4 regions of the Streptomyces sp. NPDC006798 genome follow, and region 2 is predicted to be linked to each of the others. Evidence: riboswitches for the same ligand, from Rfam matches in the RefSeq annotation. Region 2 holds a riboswitch; each other region holds the start of a gene.
The links. Region 2 has a riboswitch for cyclic di-AMP ahead of ABZ714_RS16145 (transglycosylase family protein). Riboswitches for the same ligand answer to the same signal wherever they lie in the genome.
Positions count from the first base shown of each region.

Region 1 (5,446 bases), on a different contig from region 2:
ATGGACGTATGCAGAGTCCTCCCGGGGGCCACCCCCCGGACCCCCGATCCACGGCGCCCGGCGGGCCGGAAGCGCCGGAGTCGCTGCCCGACGTGGCGCCCAGGCTCCGCGATCTGCGCCGCCGGCGCGGACTGACCCTGGAGGCCGCGGCCCATCGCGCCGGGCTCTCGCCCGCGCATCTCTCCCGGCTGGAGACCGGCCGCCGCCAGCCGTCGCTGCCGATGCTGCTCGGTCTCGCCAGGATCTACGGTACGACAGTCTCCGAGCTGCTGGGGGAGTCGTCGCCGGAGCACGACCCGGTCATCAGGGCCGGGAGCCGGGAGCCGTCCCAGGCCGACGGGTGGACGTACCACCAGGTCGGCGGAGCGGGCCGGGCCATGCAGTCGCTACGGCTGATCGTGCCCTACGGCGCCCAGGGCGAGCTGGTCCGCCAGCACCCCGGCGAGGAGTGGCTCTACGTCCTCGACGGCCGGGTCCGGCTGTCGCTCGGCGACACCGCGCACGAGCTGGGCCCCGGTGACAGCGCGCACTACGACTCCCTCACCCCGCACCGGATCACCGCCGCGACCAGGGACGGAGCGGAGATGATCTTCGTCCATACGCTGCTCCAGAGCCCCGATATCTTCCATCCGCACTTCTGACGGCCCCGGGCCGGTCCGGCTCCGCCGCCCGGTCCCCGACGACCGTCAGAACCGCCCGACCGGTCCCGGTGACCGGCCGGGAACCCCTTCCGGCCGGGCCGGGAGACAGCCCCGGCCCCCGGGCCGGAGAAAGCAGAGGCCGTCATGGTCGAGAACCCCACCGCGGGCGAGGGCACGGCAGTCCCCGCCGACCGGCCCGTCCGCGAGCGGAAGGAGGAGGGCAAGTTCCCCAAGGGGATCTGGATCCGGCTCTTCGCCTATCTCGTGGCCGGACATGTCTTCGCGGGCTTCCTCTATCTCCTCTTCGAGGTCGGCGCGAAGTAGCCGTCGGGAATACGCCCCGGGCCCGTCAGGCGCCGGGGGCGTCGGGTGTCGGGGCGCCGCTGGTCAGACCGAGGTGAGCAGCCGCTCCCGCAGCCGGTCCCGGGTCTCCGGGGTCAGGCCGAGACCCCGGGACAGATACTCCTCGGTTCCGCCCCAGGCCGTGTCGATGGTGTCGAACGCGGCCCGCAGATAGGCCGGGCGCGCGTCGAACAGCGGGCTCAGCAGCTCCATCACCTCGCCGGACGTCCCGGCGGGCGCGTCGTCGGCCCGCCGGACCAGATAGCGGCGGTGCGGATCGTTGGACTTCAGATAGTCCGCCTCGATCGCCTCCCGCTCCACCCCGACCGCCAGCAGGGTCACCGCGATCGAGAGACCCGCCCGGTCCTTGCCCGCGGCGCAGTGCATCAGGGCCGGGACGCTGTCCTCGGCCAGGGTGCGCAGTACCCGGCCGTGCTCGCCGGTCCGGCCCGCGATCAGGGTCCGGTACGACTCCGTCATCCGGTCCGCCGCCCGGCCGTCCGCCAGCAGGGACCGCAGCTGGGGCAGATCGCCCCGGTGGACCACCTGCCAGAACTCGGCGCCGTCGGCGGGGTCGCTCAGCGGCAGATTGAGATTCCGTACCCCCGGCAGGGTCACGTCCGGGCCCTCGATCCGGATATCGGCCGCGTTGCGGAAGTCGAAGATCGTATGGAGGCCGAGACCGGCGAGGAAGGCGGTGTCGCTCCCGGTGGCATGGGCCAGATGGCCACTGCGGTAGAGGCGGCCGTGGCGCACCGTCCGCCCGTCGAGGGTCGGCATGCCGCCGACGTCGCGGAAGTTGCGGACCCCGGCCAGCTCGGGCTCGGTGGACGGAACCTGCGGCACCTGCTGCGTCACTGAGGGCTCCCTGTGGCGTCACTGCCGTCGGCTCGGACGCCGACGGTGGCGTGAACCCGACGATACGACATCGGTTCCCTCGGGCAATCTTCTTGTCCGACCGGGCCGGAGCGGTGCCGTCACGGTGTCCGGGCGGGGCCGGAGAGCGGCCGAGCCATCAGAGGATCGTAGGGTTCTGTCCGTATTCATGCCCAATAGGTGCTTGGTCGAACATGCCCTGTCTCATGGGGAGATGGGTGGTCGTCATGAGCAGGATCACAATCGTGACGTTGTGTGGCGGGGGGCGCCGGGCGTGACGCCCCCGGCGCTGGGGAGTTGACCCCGGGGTCTCCACGGAGGGTGACCGGCCCCGGGGTTCCCGCAAGATCGACCCCGGCCGCTCCCGTACCGCTTGGCTTGTTCCTGACGACATGGCCGGTTTAGGTTCACCGGACTCCGGACGGACCGCCGAATCCTGCCGCCGCCCGGACTTTCCTTCACCCGAACCACGTGGCAGGAGCGGGGGACCCAGGTAGTACGCCGATCCGGGCGACCGGACGGCTCGGGGTGAAGCCGTGCCCGACGGGCGCGGCCGGGCAACTCCAGCCCGAACCCGACAGCTCACCTCGCAGGCGCCGGAGAGGAATCGCGCCATGCCCGGAAAGGGTAAGCACCGCCGTCCCCGGACGACGGTCATCACACGCGGCATCGTCGCCGCCGGCACCGGCGGAGCCGCCATCGCCCTGCCCCTGATCGGGGCCACCGGCGCCCACGCCGCCGAACCCGCCGCCCCGGTGACGGCCGCCGTCGCCCCGGCCGCCCCCGCGACCCCGGCCGCCGCCGGGAAGGCCGCCACCGGAGCCACGACCTATGTCGTCGTCGCCGGTGACCATCTGTCCGGGATCGCGTTCGAGCGCGACGTCGAGGGCGGCTGGCAGCAGCTGTACGCCGACAACCGTACGGCCGTCGGCGACGACCCGTCCCTGATCCACCCCGGTCTGAAGCTCACCCTGAACGGCGGCGGCGCCGAGCGCCCGCAGTCCGGGACCGGCGACAAGCCGGCGAAGGCCGAGAAGAAGGCCGAGAAGAAGGCCGAGAAGAAGGCGGAGACCGGCAAGGCCGACCGCGCCTCCCGCGACGGCGCCCGGGCCGCCGCCCCGGCCCCCGCCGCCGAGCCCGCCCCGGCGAAGGAGGCCGCCCCGGCCCCGGCCGCCGAGCCCGCCGCCGCGGAGCCCGCCCCCGAGTCCGCCCCGGCCACGGGCGGCTGGTCCGCCCCGGTCGACGGCGCCGTCAGCACCCCGTACCGCGCCTCCGGCGCCATGTGGTCCAGCGGCTACCACACCGGTGTCGACTTCGCGGTGCCCACCGGGACCAGCATCAAGTCCATCGGCCCCGGCACCGTCGTCTCCGCCGGCTGGGCCGGTGCGTACGGCAACGAGGTCGTCATCCAGCACACCGACGGCACCTACTCGCAGTACGCCCATCTCTCCTCCCTCTCCGTCGCCGCCGGCCAGACCGTCAGCGGCGGACAGCAGATCGGCCTCGCCGGTTCGACCGGCAACTCCAGCGGCCCGCATCTGCACCTGGAGGTCCGTACCGGACCGGGCTACGGCTCCGACATCGACCCCGTCGCCCATCTGCGGAGCCACGGCGTCGACCTCTGAGCCCGCTGAGCGCGCCGGGCCCGGCTCGACCTGCTGAGCCCGTCGGGCGGGCCGAGCCCGCCGAACTCGCGTCCCCCACGACACCCCTGTCGTGGGGGACGCGGTGTATTCCCGGCCGGTCGCGGGATCACGGTGTGATAGATCACGGCCCGTCAACCCCTCCCTACGGTCGCGTAGGTCACATCCGGGAGGGGAGGATGGTTGCCGTGGGAGACGATTCGAGCACAGTGATGACCGGCGGGATCGGGTCGTACGCGGCGATCGGTGACAGCTTCACCGAGGGCGTGGGGGACCCGGGACCCGATGGAACCTACGTCGGCTGGGCGGACCGCTTCGCGGTACTGCTCGCCGACCGCGTACCGGAAGGCACCTTCCGGTACGCCAATCTGGCCGTACGCGGCCGGCTCCTCGACCAGATCGTGGCGGAGCAGGTGCCCAGGGCGCGGGCGCTCGCCCCGGACCTGGTGTCGTTCTGCGCCGGGGGCAACGACATCATCCGCCCGGGCAGCGACCCGGACGACGTGGCGGAGCGGTTCGAGCGGGCCGTCGCCGAACTGACCGGGGCCGTCGGCACCGTCATGGTCACCACCGGCTTCGACACCCGTGACATTCCGGTACTGCGCCATCTGCGCGGCAAGATCGCCACCTATACGGCCCATGTCCGGGCCATCGCCGACCGCTACGACTGCCCGGTGCTGGACCTGTGGTCGCTCCGGTCCGTACAGGACCGCCGGGCCTGGGACCCCGACCGGCTCCATCTGTCGCCGGAGGGGCATACCCGGGTCGCCCTGCGGGCGGGTCAGGTGCTCGGGCTCGACATCCCGGCCGACCCCGACCAGCCGTGGCCGCCGACTCCGCTGCGGGGCACGCTGGAGGTACGGCGCGACGACATCCAGTGGGCGCGCGAGTACCTGGCGCCGTGGATCGGACGGCGGCTGCGGGGCGAGAGCTCCGGCGACCATGTGGAGGCCAAGCGGCCCGATCTGCTGCCGCTGTGACGCCGGGTCCGAGGGCCCGCCCGTACCGGGAGCGGGCCCTCGGACGCGGTCATCCGGTCATCCGGTCACACCGGGACCGTCAGGCGTAGGTGTACCACTGGGTGTGGTCCAGCAGACTGGCCGGTGTGGTGTTGGTCCACGGGGCCATGTTCTCGTTCAGGGCCACCGCGCCGGTCGTGCTGGTGCTGGGCAGGTACTCGGCGCTGGCCGGGTGGAGCGCGTGCCAGTCGGCCCAGAGCTTGTCGACATAGGCGTGGTGCAGCCAGAACACCGGGTCGTTGGGGGACGTGGCGGTCTCCATGTGGCCCCAGACCCACCGGTGGACCCGGTTGTGCATGGCGTAGTAGCCGTCCGCGCCCTCCAGCCGGGCACGGAAGCCGCTCGAACCGTCCCGGAACGGCGCCGAGTCGTAGGTGGTCAGGGCCAGGGCGTCGGCGACCTGGGCCGCGGTGGGCAGCGTCGGGACCCAGCTGGCGAGAGAGCGCTTGAGGAACACCCCGGTATCGACCCCGACGGTGATGTTCCACTTGCCCGTGGAGTAGGCGAACGGGCCGTCCATGACCTGATCGTCCAGGGCGCGGCCGGTGCCGCCGAGGAAGTCCGGGGCCCAGAGGGACGACGCGGGCGTGTTGTCGACCGTCCAGTCCCAGTAGGGGATCGACACCGTCGCGTCGACCTTCTTCAGCTCGGCCTCGAAGTCGATCAGGTACTTGCGGTGCCAGGGCAGGAACGACGCCCCGAAGTGGCCCACGTAGACGCTGGTGTTCATATCGAGGGCGAAGCGGAGCCGGTGGGCCTCGACGAACTGGTCGTAGACGCCTATTCGCTTCACCTCCAGCACGGCGTCGGTGAACTTCTTCTTCTCGGCGGTGGTGAGGCTCGCCTGGTTCTTGCGTACGGTCATGTCGCGGGCTCCCCGGCTCAGACGGTGGGCATGAAGGGAACGAGCTGGGCGCCCTTGAGG
Region 1 is NZ_JBEYIS010000011.1:8,900-14,345, reverse strand. It holds gene ABZ714_RS09745 (XRE family transcriptional regulator) at 9-641, shown strand; gene ABZ714_RS09740 (DUF6126 family protein) at 786-965, shown strand; gene ABZ714_RS09735 (tyrosine-protein phosphatase) at 1,029-1,841, opposite strand; cyclic di-AMP (ydaO/yuaA leader) riboswitch at 2,309-2,468, shown strand; gene ABZ714_RS09730 (LysM peptidoglycan-binding domain-containing M23 family metallopeptidase) at 2,474-3,484, shown strand; gene ABZ714_RS09725 (SGNH/GDSL hydrolase family protein) at 3,682-4,482, shown strand; gene ABZ714_RS09720 (tyrosinase family protein) at 4,562-5,386, opposite strand; gene ABZ714_RS09715 (tyrosinase cofactor) at 5,404-5,446, opposite strand, start outside.
Region 1: it holds a riboswitch for cyclic di-AMP, as region 2 does, so the genes downstream of both, ABZ714_RS09730 (LysM peptidoglycan-binding domain-containing M23 family metallopeptidase) here and ABZ714_RS16145 (transglycosylase family protein) in region 2, are expected to answer to the same signal.

Region 2 (5,446 bases):
GGCCAGCTCGGGGTCGGCCGCCAGCCGCTCCGACATCTCCTTCATCACGCCGTTCGCCTCCAGCGTGCCGATCGCGGAGGCGGCGCGCGGGCAGGTCAGGTAGTAGAGCGTGGGGAAGGGGGTGCCGTCGGGCAGCCGGGGCGCGGTCTCGACCACGTCCGGCAGTCCGCAGGGACAGCGGTGGGCGATCGCGCGCAGCCCGCGCGGCGGCCGTCCGAGCTGCTCCTCGAAGGCCGCGATGTCCGCGTCCGTGGGGGCGGTGTGCTCGGTGGTGGGAGGAGGGGTTTCCATGCCTGCCTTGGGTCCGGATGGTGCGTACGGGTACTGCGCGGGGAGGGGTCGTACGGGACGCGTCACTCGCGGTCCGCGGTGTCGACGCCCTCCCAGACGTTGGAGTACCAGGGCCGGTCGCCCGAGCCCTGGTCGGTGCGGCGCCGCTCGGCCGCCTCGGGGTCGATCATGGTGTAGCCGGTCTCGCCGGGCTCCACGTAGTGCAGATGCTCCCGGGCCAGCCTGCGGATGTACATATCGTCCCGCAGCCGGGCCTTCTCGTCGCGCAGCCGCTCGACCTGCCGTTCGGCCTCGGCGCGCCGGTCCCGCTGCTCGGCGACCTCGCCGCGTTGGGAGACGTACTGCCGCATCGGGTAGGCGAGGGCGACCACGAGGGAGCAGACGATCAGGGCGAGGAAGGCGGCCCGGCCGGTGAGCCGGGAGCGGCGGGCCTGCCGCTTGGTCTGGGAGCGGTAGACCCGGGCGGCGGTCTGCTCCCCGATCAGCCGCAGCCTGGTCGCGGTGGAGAACCGGTCACCACCGGTCCGGGCGGTCCTGCGGGCCATTCCGTCCGCCTCCCCTGCTCGGTGCCGACACGCGTACGTCCCCGGACACGGTACGGGACCGCGGCCGGGGACGTGACGTACGACGGGCTGCCGGGGTGCCGGTCAGCCGTCGGGGGGCATCGGCTCCTGCCGCTGCCCCCGGGTGTCAGCCCTTGAAGCGGGGGAACGCGCTGCGGCCCGCGTAGACGGCCGCGTCGTCCAGGATCTCCTCGATCCGGAGGAGCTGGTTGTACTTGGCGACGCGCTCGGAGCGGGCCGGGGCGCCGGTCTTGATCTGGCCGCAGTTGGTGGCGACGGCCAGGTCGGCGATGGTGACGTCCTCGGTCTCGCCGGAGCGGTGCGACATCATGCACTTGAAGCCGTTGCGCTGGGCCAGCTCGACCGCGTCGAGGGTCTCGGTGAGGGACCCGATCTGGTTGACCTTGACCAGCAGGGCGTTGGCCGAGTTCTCCTCGATGCCGCGGGCCAGCCGCTCGGGGTTGGTGACGAACAGGTCGTCGCCGACGAGCTGCACCTTGGTGCCGAGCTTCGCGGTGATGGTGTTCCAGCCGTCCCAGTCGTCCTCGAACAGCGGGTCCTCGATGGAGACCAGCGGGTACGCCTCGACCAGCTCGGCGTAGTACTCGGTCATCTCGGCGGCGGTCCGGGACTTGCCCTCGAACTCGTAGACGCCGTCCTTGTAGAACTCGGAGGCGGCGACGTCGAGCGCCAGCGCGATGTCGCGGCCGGGGGTGTAACCGGCCTCCTTGATCGCTTCGAGGATGAGGTCGAGCGCCTCGCGGTTGGAGCCGAGGTTCGGCGCGAAGCCGCCCTCGTCGCCGAGGCCGGTGGAGAGGCCGCGGCCCTTCAGCACCTTCTTGAGGGTGTGGTAGACCTCGGTGCCCCAGCGCAGGGCCTCGGAGAAGGACTCGGCGCCGATCGGCGCGATCATGAACTCCTGGATGTCGACATTGGAGTCCGCGTGGGATCCGCCGTTGAGGATGTTCATCATCGGGACGGGCAGCAGGTGCGCGTTCGGGCCGCCGAGGTAGCGGAAGAGCGGCAGGTCGGACGCCTCGGAGGCGGCGTGCGCCACGGCGAGGGAGACGCCGAGGATGGCGTTGGCGCCGAGGGAGCCCTTGTTGTCGGTGGCGTCCAGGTCGAACATGGCCTGGTCGATCAGGCGCTGCTCGGTGGCGTCGTAGCCGACCAGCTCCGGGCCGATCTGCTCGATGACGGCCAGGACGGCCTTCTCGACACCCTTGCCCAGGTAGCGGTTGGGGTCCCCGTCGCGGAGCTCAATGGCCTCGAAGGCACCGGTGGAGGCACCGGAGGGCACGGCAGCACGGCCGGTGCTGCCGTCGTCGAGGCCCACCTCGACCTCGACCGTGGGGTTGCCCCGGGAGTCGAGGATTTCCCGGGCTACGACGACGTCGATGGACGGCACGAGCATCTCCTTCTGGGATGTGACGCGTGGGATGCGGGTTTGTTTCGGCCCTTGTGGTCACGAGCCTAACCGGACGGGGGGCGCCGTCCCGCCGATGCCCGCCCCCTGGGACGAAAAAGAGTACGAAGAATCGCGGTGACCGGCGAAGGCCGTGCCGCTACCCGCCGGTAGCGGCTCTCACCTGCGCTCTCGTCCGCTCAGACGGGTGTACGGAAGGGCCGGCGGGGCCGCCGTCCGGGGCCGTGGGGCGGGGCCGGCGCGGGGGCGGTCCGGGGGTGATACGGGAAACCCCGGACCGGCGCGTACGGGGGAGTCGCGCCGGCCCGGGGTGGTGGCCGTCTCCGTGCCGGGGCCCGTGAGGGGATTCCGCGCGAGGACGGCCGGGGGGACGGACCTGTGGGGGGAGGGCCGCCGCGGGGACGGCGGCGGCCCGGGGCCCGTCCGGGGTCAGCTCAGGTGGAGCAGCTGGCCCGGGAAGATCACGTCGGCGTCGTCGACGATGTCCTCGTTCAGCTCGAAGAGCTGCTGCCAGCCACCCTTGACCTGCTCGGCCTCGGCGATCTTGCTCAGCGTGTCGCCGGCCTTGACCTCGTACGTGCCGTCGCCCTTCAGGAAGCCCTTGGCGGGACCCTGGGACTTCTTCGGCGCCTGCTTCTGGGCCGGGGCCTCGGCGCGCTCGGAGCGGGTGGTCGGGGCCTCGGCCCGCTTCTGCTCCTTCGGCGCGGCCTTGGGCGCGGCCTGCTTCTTGGGCTGCTCCTGCTTCGGCTGGGCGGGGGCCTGCTCGGCCGCGCCGCCGCCGTACGGGGTGTTGGAGAGGCCGACGCCGCAGGACGGCCAGGCGCCCTTGCCCTGGCCCGCGAGGACCTTCTCGGCTATCTCGATCTGCTGGGCCTTGGAGGCCAGGTGCGCGTTGGACGCGTACTTGGTGCCACCGAAGGCGGCCCACGTCGACGGGGAGAACTGGAGTCCGCCGTAGTAGCCGTTGCCGGTGTTGATGGACCAGTTGCCGCCGGACTCGCACTGGGCGACCTTGTCCCACTCGGCGGCGGTGGCGGCGGAGGCGGAGGTGGCGCCCATCAGCGGGGCGGCGATGGCGGCACCGGTGATCCCGGCGAAGGCGGCGAACTTGGCGGCCTTGGACGGACGGCGGTGCTTGCCCTTGGTGGCGAACAGCATGGCGGATCTCCTCACCGACGCCTACGAGGTGAGCTGTCGGGTTCGGGCGCAGTGAGTTGCCCGGCCGGACGACCCTCGGGTCGTACGGCTTCACCCCTAGCCGGGTCCCGCCGTCCTCACGGACGGTGGGCGGACCGGCACGAACCTGGGTCCCCCGCTCCTGCCTTCGGCGCTGTCGCGACGACTGTTCCCCCCGACCGACGGCAGGATTTCGGCGTGACGGTCAGTGGTGCCCGCTTTGGCGAGCGGTCCAGACCGTAGCCACAGCCGTCCCGGTTCTTCAAAGACGGAACATCGTGGTCAAATCGCCCATCCCGCCCCTCCGGTAACTTGCGTTTCCGCAGGTGGCGCGCGGAATAGGCAATTCCGGAAGGGCCGGGGCGGCGGTCCGGGCAAAGAGACTCATGTCTCACTTACGCGAAACCGGACATTTACCGACGAATCACTACGTCAGTTTCGCCGGTACGCAGGCTACTTCGGCTGAAGATCAAGGCTCTGGCCAGGCAGGATGAGGTCGGGATCAGCTCCGACCACCTTCTGGTTGGCCTCGTAGAGCGCCGGCCAGCCGCCGGGGACGTCCTTCGCCTCCGCGATGGCCCAGAGATTGTCGCCGGTGCGCACCGTGTAGCTACCGGACGCCGGGGCGGTTTCGCCCGCGGTGTCCTTACTGTCCGTCGCGGTGGTCCCGTTCGCGGGGGCCTTCGCACCGGATCCGCCCGCACCGCCCGGGTCGCCCTGGTTCCGGGCGTCGGCCCGGCCCGGGGTGTCACCGCGGGACGTCCGGTCGGGGCCGGACATCCGGGACGGGTCGATGGCGTCCACGGCGGAGGTGTCCGGGGCCGCCGCGTCGGTACGGGCTCCCGCGCCGGCGTCCGCACCCGCGTCGGCACCGGCCTTCGGAGCGCCGCCGCCCGCCGTGCCAGGCTCCGTCGCGGGCGTACCGCGGTGCTTGCCGGTCCCGGGGGCCTCGGCGGACTTGCCGGGCGCCTCCTTCTTCTGTGCCGCGTCCGCCTTGGGCGCCGCCGCACCGGCGTCCCTGCCGCCCGCGCCACGCGGCTCGGCCGGAGCGGTCTCCTTGGCCGCGTCCGCGGCGCGCTTCGCGGCCGGGCCGCTCGGCACCGGGTCGGCGCCCGGGTCGATCCCGGTCGAGGCGCCCGCCCCGAGCCCGGCGTTGGCACCGCAGGACGGCCACGCCTTGGCGCCCTGGGCCGCGAGCACCTTCTCGGCCACGGCTATCTGCTGGGAGCGGCTCGCCAGATCGGGCCGGTCGGCGTACTGCGAACCACCGAAGGATTCCCAGGTCTCCTGGGAGAACTGGAGACCGCCGTAGTAGCCGTTGCCCGTGTTGGCGCTCCACTGCCCGGCGCTCTCGCACTCGGCGACCCGGTCCCAGACCGCGGAGTCCGCGGCGGACGCCGAGGTCGCGCCGAGGAGCGGGATCGCGATCGCGGACCCGGTCACCCCCGCTGCGACGACCAGGGCCGGGGCCTGTCGAGGACGGCGATGTCGACCATTCCCGGAGAGCATGCGCTGAGCCTTTCCGCTGAGGGCTGGAACGGGGGTGAAGGTAGCCGCACTCGAACGTCTGTCACAAGTCGATGCAGCGGAGATCACGCGAACATCACATTCTTGACGCCCTGTCAGTTCCGGCCGGAGTGAACTCCACCGGAAGGGTGCGCAGTCCACGCATGATCAGGCCCCCGCGCCACCGCAAATCGCCATGATCCACCGCCAGTCGCAGGTCGGGAAGGCGCGTCAGCAGCGTCGCGATCGCGGTCCTGCCCTCCAGCCGGGCGAGCGGCGCGCCGAGACAGTAATGGATGCCGTGCCCGTATCCGAGGTGCTGATTGTCACGCCGCGCCAGGTCCAGAATGTCCGGCCCGTCGAACCGCTCCGGGTCCCGGTCCGCCGCCGCGAGCACCACCAGAACCGGGTCGCCCTCGGCCACCCGTACGCCCCCGATCGTCAGCTCCTCGGTCGCGTACCGCCAGGTCGCCATCTCCACCGG
Region 2 is NZ_JBEYIS010000020.1:80,189-85,634, forward strand. It holds gene ABZ714_RS16130 (DUF501 domain-containing protein) at 1-291, opposite strand, end outside; gene ABZ714_RS16135 (septum formation initiator family protein) at 354-836, opposite strand; gene eno (phosphopyruvate hydratase) at 982-2,262, opposite strand; gene ABZ714_RS16145 (transglycosylase family protein) at 2,710-3,438, opposite strand; cyclic di-AMP (ydaO/yuaA leader) riboswitch at 3,442-3,620, opposite strand; gene ABZ714_RS16150 (transglycosylase family protein) at 3,910-4,899, opposite strand; gene ABZ714_RS16155 (cytochrome P450) at 5,060-5,446, opposite strand, start outside.

Region 3 (5,446 bases), on a different contig from region 2:
CACTGCGCGACGGACTGGGAGCCGTACGCGGAGCAGATGTTGGAGGTGCTCTCCGCGCACCCCGGCTTCGAGAACACCGCCGAGGACGGCGGCTTCGCGCCGAGGCCCGGCTTCCGGCCCCGTACCCGGTTCGAGGGACAGGGTCTGGACAAGGGCCACGTCGTCCGGGATCTCCTCTTCCGCCGGGTCTGACGGCACGGCCACGGCGGAGCGTCCTCCGGGCGGCACGGCCACGGGCGGTCCCGGACCGGGTGGAACGGCCCCGGGCGGTGGTGTCCGGCGCCGCCGGACGCCGTTCGAAAGGTCGCGGTCGGGGCGATTCGCGGTGGTGTATCGCGCGAACCGGCCAGGGATCACGGCGCCCCGTCGCCGGTTGTCACAGGGGATCGTTAGTGTCGACGGGTGTCCGAGCCGTCCGCATCCCGTCCCGTACCGCGTCCCTCGCCCCCTGAGGCCGGGGCGTCCCCACCCGATCCGGAACGCACCGGGTTGCCCGGGCCCCGGCCCGTACCACCGGAGGACGCGACCGGAACCCCGCCCCGGTCCCACCCGCACCAGCCGAATCCCGCCACCGACACCACCGAACCCATCAGCACCACCGACACCGCTGACACCACCCAGGCCACCTGGCCCACCGGCACCGCCCAGACCACCGGCCCGATGGGCACCGGCGGCTCCGGCGGCCCCGCCGTGCCCGCGTACGACGCCCGGCCGGTCTTCGACGCCATGCCGGAGCGCTCCCGCTGGCGCTACAAGCCGCGGGTCTCCCGGATCTGGCGCAGCAAGGCGATCCGGGCCGGGATACTGATCCTGCTGCTGGCCCTGTGCGCGCTGGTGATCCTGGCGATAGTCCGGGAGCAGACCGGTTCCGAGGGCTTCCTGGTCGGCCTCGGTCTCGCCACCCTGCCCGTGCCCCTTCTGCTGGCGGCCTTCCGCTGGCTGGGCCGGGTCGAGCCCCGGCCCTGGCGGAACCTCGCCTTCGCCTTCGCCTGGGGCGCCTTCGCCGCGGCACTGGTCTCGATCCTGGCCAACACCTTCGCGATCCAGTGGATCGCCACCGCCACCGCGGATCCGACGAGCGCCGACAATCTGGGCGCGACCCTGGTCGCCCCGGTGGTCGAGGAGACCGCCAAGGCCGCCGCGCTCTTCCTGCTCTTCTTCTTCCGGCGGCGGCACTTCACCGGTCTGGTCGACGGTGTGGTGTTCGCCGGTTTCACCGCGACCGGCTTCGCCTTCACCGAGAACATCCTCTATCTCGGGACGGCCTTCGACGAGGAGCAGTCGGCGGGCGGCTCGGGTATCGCCTCGGCGGCGGCGACGTTCTTCGTACGGGTCGTCATGTCGCCGTTCGCGCATCCCCTCTTCACCGTGCTCACCGGTCTCGGACTGGGCTTCGCGGCGATGGCGGCCCGACGGCACCGGCTGCGCCGGTTCGTCCTGCCCGTGCTGGGGCTGCTGCTGTCGATGGCGATGCACGCGCTCTGGAACGGTTCGGCGTCCTACCTCGGCCCGTTCGGCTTCTATCTGGTCTACGGGATGTTCATGGTCCCGGCCTTCGCGCTGCTGACCTGGCTGACGATCTGGTCCCGGCAGCGGGAGCTGCGGACGATCTCGGTGGCGCTGCCGCCGTACGCCGCGGCGGGCTGGCTGGCGCCCGCCGAACCCGCCGCGCTGTCGTCGATGCGGGCCAGGTCCGAAGCCCGGTCGTTCGCCCGCCGGGCCGGGGGGCCGACCGCCGCGCACGCGGTGTCGGAGTACGTACGGTTCGCGACGTCACTGGCCTTTCTGCGCGACCGGGCGTCGCGCGGGGCCGCCGACCCGGACTTCGTGGCGAGGGAGCAGGAGTTGCTGCACCACATGTGGAACCGGAAGGCGGTGGCGGGACCGGCGCTCACCTACGGCGCCCGGGCGGCGGGCGCGGTGCGGGTGCCGCCGCCGTACCGCGACTACGAGGGGTACAACCCGTACCGCGTCTGACCCGTACGGCGTTCCGCGCCCGAACCCGGCCGCCCCGAACCCGGCCGCCCCGGACATTCCGCCCCGGACATGCGGAAACCGGCAGCTCCGACGTCGGGGGGTGATGCGTCGGAACTGCCGGTGGTCCACGAGAGAAGCGGGCCGCGGGGGTTTGCCTAGACCGGAACGCCCTTGCTGCGCAGCCAGGCCAGGGGGTCGATCACCGAGCCGCCGGGCGTCCTGACCTCCAGGTGGAGGTGGTCGCCGGTGACATTGCCGGTGGCGCCGACCCGGCCGATCATGTCGCCCGCGGCGACCTTCTGGCCGACGCTGACGTTGATCGACGACTGGTGGGCGTACATCACCTCGGTGCCGTCGTTCAGTTGGAGGATGGTCTGGAGGCCGTACGCGCCCGCCATGCCGGCGGACTTGATGGTGCCCGCGCCGACGGCCTTGGTCGGGGTGCCCGCCGAGGCGGCGAAGTCGACACCGGTGTGCTGACCGGAGGACCACATCGAGCCGGACTGGCCGTAGACCGAGGTGATCCGGTAGTTGGAGGTAGGGGGCGAGAAGCTCTTCGCCAGCTTGGCGAGCCGCTCGGCCTCCGCCTTCTTCTTGGCTTCCTCGGCGGCCTTCTTCTTCGCCTCGTCCGCCTTCTTCTTGGCGTCGGTGGCGGCCTGCTTCGCGTCCTCGGCCGCCTGTTCGGCGGCGGCCTTCTCGGCGGCGGCGCGGCGCTCCGCGTCGGCGGTGGCCTGCTGCTGCTCGGCCTGCTGGAGGATCCGGGAGCGCAGGGCGTCACCGGCGGCCGCGTCGGCCTCCTCGGCCTGGGCACCGGGGGCGCCCATGGTGGCGAGGCCGACCGGGGCGGGGCCCTCCTCGTCGCCGCCGAGCCCGTCGGGCAGGGAGATGGTGATCGGGGCCTTGTCCTGCGCGGTGGCGATGCCGCCCGCGCCGACCGCGGCGATGACACCGACACCGAGGACGGTGGAGCTGCGGGCGAAGGCCCGGCGCTGCTGGCGCAGTACGCGGTGCTTGCCGCGGTTGGAACCGATGGTCTCGGCGCTCGGGTTCCACTCGTCGGTGGAACGCTCGGGACCGCCGTCCTCACGGAAGCCGGAGTGCGAGTACCCGGGCCCGGCGGGGGCTTGCGGGGCAGGGGTGTTGGACGCCACTGAGGCGTGCTCCTTTCCTTCCTTCTCGCCTACCGGGTTAGCTGACGGGTTCGGAGCAGGAAGGTCTCCTACGCGTGACTCCGCAGGCTGCGGAGTCACCCGATTCACCCCAAGAAGTGGTTCCCCGGTTCCCTTGCGGGATTCGGCGCATGAGCACGGAGCCGCCCTGACGGCGGCTGGGACGACCGCGCTGCGTTATCGAACGTTAATAGACACCGGGAATGTTTTCCAAGCTGTTCCTGATGATCGTTAAACCCATCTGGTGGATCAACCGGGACAGAAGCTCGCCAAATCGGGCGAGCCGACCGGCAAAACGGGTCCCTGACGCCCCGTCGGGGCGCTCGCGGCCACTGACGGACCGTCAATTGATATATGCAGAGCGACGACTCGGTTACTCTCGGTCGATAAATGGGCTGTGCAATGGCACATAGGCGCCGACACCCGGCGAAGGGTTGGTCAAGTCTTTATCCAAGAGCCCGGAGCGCCGCCTGTCCCGGCGCCGGACGGACCCTCGGCGGGGTTCGGCCACCGGGGCCGGAAGCCGGCCTACGGGATCCGGAGATCAGCCGTCCTCGGGGGTCCCGGGGGTCGGGGATCCGGAGGCCGCGGACCCGGAAGCCCCAGATCCGGAGGCCGGGGTATCGGAAGCCGGGGCATCCGCAGACGGGGTATCGGAAGCCGGAGTACCGGAGACCGCACGCCCGGAGAACTCAGGTCCCGTGACCAAGGGCCCCGTGACCGCCAGCAGCGCCATGTCGTCCGTGGATCCGCCGCCCGTGTGCCGTCGTACGTCGTCGACCAGCGCGTCCAGCAGCTCCCCCGGCCCCGGGAACACCCGGCCCCCGAGCCGCTCCCCCGGGTCGTAGAAGGCCCCCGCCGGGTTCCGCGCCTCGGAGAGCCCGTCCGTGTACAGCAGCAGGGTCGAGCCGGCCGGCATCGGATGGGTCTCGGTCCGCCCCGGCCACTCCCCCAGCTCCCGCATCCCCAGCGGCAGGGCCGCGTCGTCCGGCGGCAGGAACCGGGCCCGGCCGTCGCCCCGCAGCAGCAGCGGTTCGGGGTGCCCCCGGTTGAGCAGCCGTACGACCCCGGCCCCGTGCGGGATCTCCGCGATCACGGCAGTCGCGAAGCCCTCGTAGCGGGCCGTGTTCTCCTCGGTGTCGCCGCCCCTGCGCAGCCCCTCCCGGACCAGGGCCTGCTCCAGCCGGGCGGCGACCTCCTCCAGCGTCGGCTCCCGTTCGGCCGCCTCGCGGAAGGCGCCGATCAGGACGGCCACGGCCTCGACCGCGCCCAGGCCCTTGCCCCGGACGTCGCCGACCACCAGCCGCACCCCGTGCCGGGTCTCCTGGACGGCGAAGAGGTCGCCGCCGATGAAGGCGTCGGCGAGGGCGGCCTCGTACCGGGCGGCGACCCGTAGCCCGCCGATCTCCTCGGCGGGTGTGGGCAGCACGGCGCGCTGCGCGGTCTCGGCGATCACCCGGGCGGAGGCGAGCCGCTGCTGGCTCCGGGTGATGACCCGGTTGATGAAGAGGGCCAGCGCCGAGACGGTGATCACGGTGGTCAGCTCGGTATACGCCTGGGTCTCGTCGAGCAGGCTGTTGTAGAAGTCGAGGGCCAGTTCGGTCAGTACGGCGAAGATCCCGGTCGCCAGGGTGACGGAGAAGGAGAAGAAGGGCGCGGCGAGCAGCGGGGCGGCCGTGAACATCGGGGCGGCGGTGAACTTCGACGGGGTCGAGAGGTCGAAGACCACACCCACGATGATCATCAGCGACGGCAGCATCCGGGCGAGTCGCCGGGCACCACCGGACAGGTTCGGTTGTTCTTCCTCCGCCACGGATGCTCTCCTCCCCCCTCAGCGTCCCGGCCGGACGGGCGGAGGGCGACCCGCGGAGGGCCGGACGGGGGACGACGTGGGAACAGCCGGGGGGCGACCGGGGGTCGGCCGGGCAACGGCGGACCGAACGGCGACTGGCAGGGGGTACGACAACGGCCCGGTGTTCCTGTTACGGAACACCGGGCCGTGTCTTCAGTAGCGGGGACAGGATTTGAACCTGCGACCTCTGGGTTATGAGCCCAGCGAGCTACCGAGCTGCTCCACCCCGCGTCGTTGAACACAACCTTACGCCATCCGGAGCACCACCGACGACCATTTCCGCCCCCGCGGCCTCATCGGTTTCGCGAATCCCGCCGACCACGCCCGACATAATCGCTTTTCATTCGTTTTAACCCGGCTCTGTCGCCTTCGCGGTCCTCGCCGTCCTCGCCGGACCGGCGGATTCCCGTTGGCCCCGCCGGTCCCCCGAGCCCGCCTCAGTCGGTCA
Region 3 is NZ_JBEYIS010000074.1:21,832-27,277, forward strand. It holds gene trmB (tRNA (guanosine(46)-N7)-methyltransferase TrmB) at 1-192, shown strand, start outside; gene ABZ714_RS31915 (PrsW family intramembrane metalloprotease) at 661-1,977, shown strand; gene ABZ714_RS31920 (M23 family metallopeptidase) at 2,133-3,128, opposite strand; cyclic di-AMP (ydaO/yuaA leader) riboswitch at 3,140-3,286, opposite strand; gene ABZ714_RS31925 (PP2C family protein-serine/threonine phosphatase) at 3,691-4,959, opposite strand; tRNA gene ABZ714_RS31930 (tRNA-Met) at 5,156-5,229, opposite strand; gene ABZ714_RS31935 (TipAS antibiotic-recognition domain-containing protein) at 5,436-5,446, opposite strand, start outside.
Region 3: it holds a riboswitch for cyclic di-AMP, as region 2 does, so the genes downstream of both, ABZ714_RS31920 (M23 family metallopeptidase) here and ABZ714_RS16145 (transglycosylase family protein) in region 2, are expected to answer to the same signal.

Region 4 (5,446 bases), on a different contig from region 2:
CGGCGCCCGGTGCCACCCGGCGCCGGGCGCCGTCCCCGGGCCCGTACGCCACGCCGGCCGCCCGCCCCCGCTCGCCGAGGGCGAAATCGCCGCCCCGACCAGGGGATTCGTTCGGTGATTCCCGGTCGACACCCTCCCGATGAACTGTACGTCCTGTACATTTTTTACAGACGACAGGACCCGAGGAACGAGGTACGCCATGACCAGCCGTCCCGCCGCCCGCTATGTCCTTCCCCAGCTCACCGAGCGGACCGGCCGGGGCGTCCGGACCATGGATCCGTACAGCAAGCTGCTGGAGGAGCGGATCATCTTCATCGGCACCCCGGTGGACGACACGGCGGCCAATGACGCGATCGCCCAGTTCCTCCATCTCGAACACGCCGACCCGGACCGGGACATCGCTCTCTATCTCAACTCCCCCGGCGGCTCGCTCAGTGCGGCGCTGGCGGTCTACGACACGATGCAGGTGATCACCTGCGATGTGGAGACGACCTGTATCGGCCAGGTCGCCGCGGCGGCCGCCCTGTTGCTCGCGGCCGGGGCGCCGGGGAAGCGGATGGCGCTGCCGGGCGCGCGGATCGTGCTGCGGCAGCCCGCCCTCGACGAGCCGATGCGGGGTATGCCGTCCGATCTGGAGATCGAGGCACGGGAGCTGCTGCGCCAACGGGCCCTGACGACGGAGCTGCTGGCCCGGCACACCGGCCGGACCGAGCCGGGGATCACGGCCGATCTGGAGCGCGATCTCTTCCTGGACGCGGCGGGCGCGAAGGAGTACGGCCTGGTGGACCATGTGATCGACAGCCGGAAGAGCTCTCGGCCCGGCGGCTCGCGATGACCCCTTCCGTACCTCGCCCCGAGCTTCCGCCGCTGCCCGCGCTCACCCGCGCCGAGGGGGAGTTGCTCGACGCCTATCTCGCCGTCGCCGATCTGGTGGGCCGGATCAATCCGGCCCGCTCGGAACAGACCTACGGCGCCCTGCGGGCCGCCCAGGCCCTGGTGGCGCGGGCGATCGAGCTCCGGGACGCCCTGACGCTGATGCATCACCGGGGAGAGAGCGAGTTGCATACCGCGACTCTCGCGGACGCCCTGCGCGTACTCGACGGCGAAAGGCGGACATTCCGGGTCACGATCCCGAAACCGCCGTCGCGCTGACGCCCCGTCGACCGTCCGTCAACCGCCGTTCGAGTGGGATAACTCCTCCCTCGATCGGTGGAGTCGAACCGCGGGTAACGACTACGGTCGAGTTGCGCCGGACCGACGATCCCTCTACCGGAAAGTCCTATCCCCGGCCTGGTGAGCGGCCCTTCGGGTGTCCACGGAGACGCGCCGCGCCGGTCCGATTCATACGAACGGCGCATTCGTGGCGAAACTCACATATCGCCGTTTTGGCTTCGAAATCCGGCACTTGATGGGTCAAGATCCGTGGGACGACAAGCCCCCGTCACCTCGGCGGGGCGGTCCGGGCGGACGCCGAGTCCTGCCGCTGTCCCGGATGACTGGTCGACAGAAGTGCATTCGGCAGGAGTGGAGGACCCAGGCAGTACGGGACGGCCGGAGCGATCGATCCGGAAGTCCCTCGGGGTGAAGCCGCGCCAGCGGCCGGGCACCTTCGTCCGCCCGAACCCGACAGGTCATCCTTCACAGGCGGCTGACGAAGGGTTGCGCATGAGTGCGCAGATGAACGTCCCGTCCCTGCTCGGCCGGGCGGGCACCGTGTCCGCCCTGACGATCGCGGCGCTCGGTGCCTCGATGGTCGTACCGGGCGGCACGCCGGAGGCGCAGGCCGCCGCCACGGCGCACGCGGGCAAGGCTTTGAAGGTCGCCGCGTCCAAGAAGGGGGCACCGTACAAGTACGGCGCGGCGGGCCCGTCCCGCTTCGACTGCTCGGGGCTGACGGTCTACTCGTACAAGCAGGCGGGGAAGAAGCTCCCGCGGACCGCGCAGCAGCAGTACAACAAGACCCGCAAGATCTCCGTGAAGTCGCGCCAGGCCGGAGACCTGGTCTTCTTCCACGGCAGCGGCGGTGTCTACCACGTCGGGATATATGCCGGGAAGGGGAAGATCTGGCACTCGCCCAAGCGGGGTTCCTGGGTGAAGCTGGACAAGATCTGGACCAAGAGCGTGTCGTACGGACGCGTCAAGTGACGCTCCGGCGGAGCTGAGTCGCGTAGCGGCCCCGGGGGGGGGATCCTCTCCGGGGCCGCCGCGTGTCCGGGCGGCCCCGGGGCGCGCCGCCCGTACCGTGGCGAGCCGGTGCCCTACGGCTCACCGGGCCCGCGGGCCCGGCCCCGGTCCTGATACCGGACGGCCCCGTCCCGGGCCGTCGGGGCCCACGGCAGGGCGACCCAGACGGTCTTGCCGCCGTCCGGGGTCGGTGTGACCGTCAGCCGCCCGCCGCTGTGCGCGGTGAGGCTGCGGACGATGACCATCCCCCGCCCGTTGTCCTGCCGGACGGCGGCGGGCAGCCGCTGCGGCCGGCGCGGATGGCTGTCCGTCACGCCGATCCTCAGCTCCTCGTCGCGCTCCAGCAGCAGATCGACGGTGAAGGTGGGCGACTGGCCGAAGGTGTGCTGGACCGCGTTGGTCGTCAGTTCGGAGACGATCAGCCGGATGGTGTCGGCCATGTCCCCGCCGGGCGGCAGTCCCCACTCGGTGACGACATCGGTGACATGTCCGCGTGCCACGGACACCGACCCGGGGTCGCTCGGCAGAGTGATCGAACTCTCCAGCAGATCCGCCATGGCGACGCCGTCCCTTCCCAGCCGCGGCCGTGCCTCGGCCGCGCCTCCGACGTCCCGGTCCCCCGGCTCCCGGCGGCCCGGGGCGGGGCCGCGCGGACGGCTTCGGCGGGGCGCCGAGCGTCGGACTGCCCCTCATCCTGCCGCCGCAGGCACGATCCGCCAAGATCTGTGGACAACTGTCGCCCGAAGCGGTGAACTCTGCTACGCAAGACCGTTTTTGGCCATACCCATACGCAAATGTCCGGCCTCGGTCCGCCGTTCAGCTCTCCGGAGCCGCCCGGACGGGTGTCCGGCCCGGGGGCAGCGCCTCGGGCGGAGCGGTGGCGATCACCGTGGCGACCGCGGCGGCGATCTGCCCGTCCGTCAGATCGGCCCGGGCGGTCAGCCGGATCCGGGAGACCCCGTCCGGTACCGACGGGGGCCGGAAGCACCCGACCTGGAGCCCCGCCGTCCGGCAGTCGGCGGCCCAGCGGACGGCTGCCGCGGGCGAGGGGGCCCGTACCGACACCACCGCCGCGTCGGGCCGCGCGGCGGTCAGCCCCGCGCCGGTGAGCCGGGCGTACAGCTCGGCGGCGACCGCGCGGACCCGGTCGGCGCGGCCCGGCTCCCGTTCCAGCAGCCGCAGCGACGCCCGGGCCGCGCCCACGGCCGCCGGGGCGAGCCCGGTGTCGAAGATGAACGTCCGCGCGGTGTTGACCAGATGGGCGATGACCCGGGCCGGGCCGAGCACCGCGCCGCCCTGGCTGCCCAGGGACTTGGAGAGCGTCACGGTCGCCACCACGCCCGGGTGTCCGGCGATCCCGGCGGCGTACGGCGTACCGCGCCCGCCAGGACCGAGGACGCCGAGCCCGTGCGCGTCGTCCACCAGCAGCGCCGCGCCGCGCCCGGCGGTGATCGCGGCGAGTTCGGCCAGCGGTGCCGCGTCGCCGTCGACGGAGAAGACCGCGTCCGTGACGACCAGCGCCCGGTAGCCGGGATGGGCGTCGAGGATCTTCCGTACGGCCGTGGGGTCGCCATGGGCGGCGATCTCGGTCTCCGCCCTGGCGAGTCGGCAGCCGTCGACGATCGAGGCGTGGTTGGCGGCGTCCGAGACGATCAGCGAACCCGGTCCGCCGAGCGCCGTGACGGCGGCCAGATTGGCGGCGTAGCCGGAGGCCAGTACGAGGGCGGCCTCGAAGCCGCAGAACGCGGCGAGTTCGCGTTCCAGGGCGGCGTGCGCGGTGGTGCTTCCGGTGACCAGCCGCGAGCCGGTGGCGCCCGCGCCCCAGCGGTGCGCGGCGGCGGCAGCGGCGGCCACCACCTCGGGATGCCGGGTGAGGCCCAGATAGTCGTTGCCCGCGAGATCGAGCGTCTCCGGGTCGGCGGGGCGCGGCCGGAGCGCGCGGACGAGCCCGGCGCGCTCCCGGCGCGCGGCCTCCTCGTCGAGCCAGTCGAAGGGGTCATCGGGCATCTGTCGCGCTCCCCCGCTCGTTCCCGTGGGTTCCGCCGCCGGGCGGTCGTGGCCGCCGGGCGGCGCTGTTCGGGCGTCCGTCGTCGACTGCTTCCTTTTGTAGGCAGCTCACAGAGGCTAACCGGGCGCGCCCCGGCTCTACATGTGGTCATACACACACTTCGTCGGCGGTCTGTTGTGAGATTCCGACTTTCCCGGGGGGAGTCAGGTACGCCAGGATCGGCGCCATGGAGCTTCTCGACAGGCTGGTGGAGAAGGGGCTGCGGCGCGAGCCGCCGACCCGGGACGAGGCGCTGGCGGTTCTGGCGACCTCCGACGACGACGTACTCGATGTGGTGGCCGCGGCGGGCCGGGTGCGCCGTCAGTGGTTCGGGCGGCGGGTGAAACTCAACTATCTCGTCAATCTCAAGTCGGGGCTCTGTCCCGAGGACTGCTCGTACTGCTCGCAGCGGCTGGGGTCGACCGCGGGCATTCTCAAGTACACCTGGCTCAAGCCGGAGGAGGCGTCCGACGCGGCCGCCGCGGGGGTCGCGGGCGGCGCCAAGCGGGTCTGCCTGGTGGCGAGCGGCCGGGGCCCGACGGACCGCGATGTGGAGCGGGTCTCCCGCACCATCGAGACGATCAAGGAACGGAACGAGGACGTCGAGGTCTGCGCCTGTCTCGGGCTGCTCTCCGACGGGCAGGCGGAGCGGCTGCGGGCGGCGGGCGCCGATGCGTACAACCACAATCTGAACACCTCCGAGGCGACTTACGCGGGCATCACCACCACCCATACCTACGCGGACCGGGTGGACACCGTCGGGCGGGCCCGGACGGCCGGGCTCTCCCCCTGCTCGGGGCTGATCGCCGGGATGGGCGAGACGGACGAGGACCTGGTCGGTGTGGTCTTCGCCCTGCGGGCGCTGGATCCGGACTCCGTTCCGGTGAACTTCCTGATCCCCTTCGAGGGCACTCCGCTGGCGAAGGACTGGCATCTGTCGCCGCAGCGCTGTCTGCGGATCCTGGCGATGGTCCGGTTCGTCTGCCCCGATGTGGAGGTACGGCTCGGCGCGGGCCGGGAGATCCATCTGCGCACCCTGCAGCCGCTCGCGCTCCATCCGGCCAACTCGGTCTTCCTCGGCGACTACCTGACGAGCGAGGGGCAGGCGGGCCGGGCCGATCTGGAGATGATCGCCGACGCGGGCTTCGAGGTGGAGGGCGCCGGGACGACGACACTGCCGCCGCACCGGGCGGCCGCCGGGGGCTGCGGCGGCGC
Region 4 is NZ_JBEYIS010000022.1:110,289-115,734, reverse strand. It holds gene ABZ714_RS17470 (ATP-dependent Clp protease proteolytic subunit) at 200-835, shown strand; gene ABZ714_RS17465 (hypothetical protein) at 832-1,152, shown strand; cyclic di-AMP (ydaO/yuaA leader) riboswitch at 1,501-1,662, shown strand; gene ABZ714_RS17460 (C40 family peptidase) at 1,666-2,145, shown strand; gene ABZ714_RS17455 (ATP-binding protein) at 2,259-2,741, opposite strand; gene ABZ714_RS17450 (8-amino-7-oxononanoate synthase) at 3,001-4,191, opposite strand; gene bioB (biotin synthase BioB) at 4,419-5,446, shown strand, end outside.
Region 4: it holds a riboswitch for cyclic di-AMP, as region 2 does, so the genes downstream of both, ABZ714_RS17460 (C40 family peptidase) here and ABZ714_RS16145 (transglycosylase family protein) in region 2, are expected to answer to the same signal.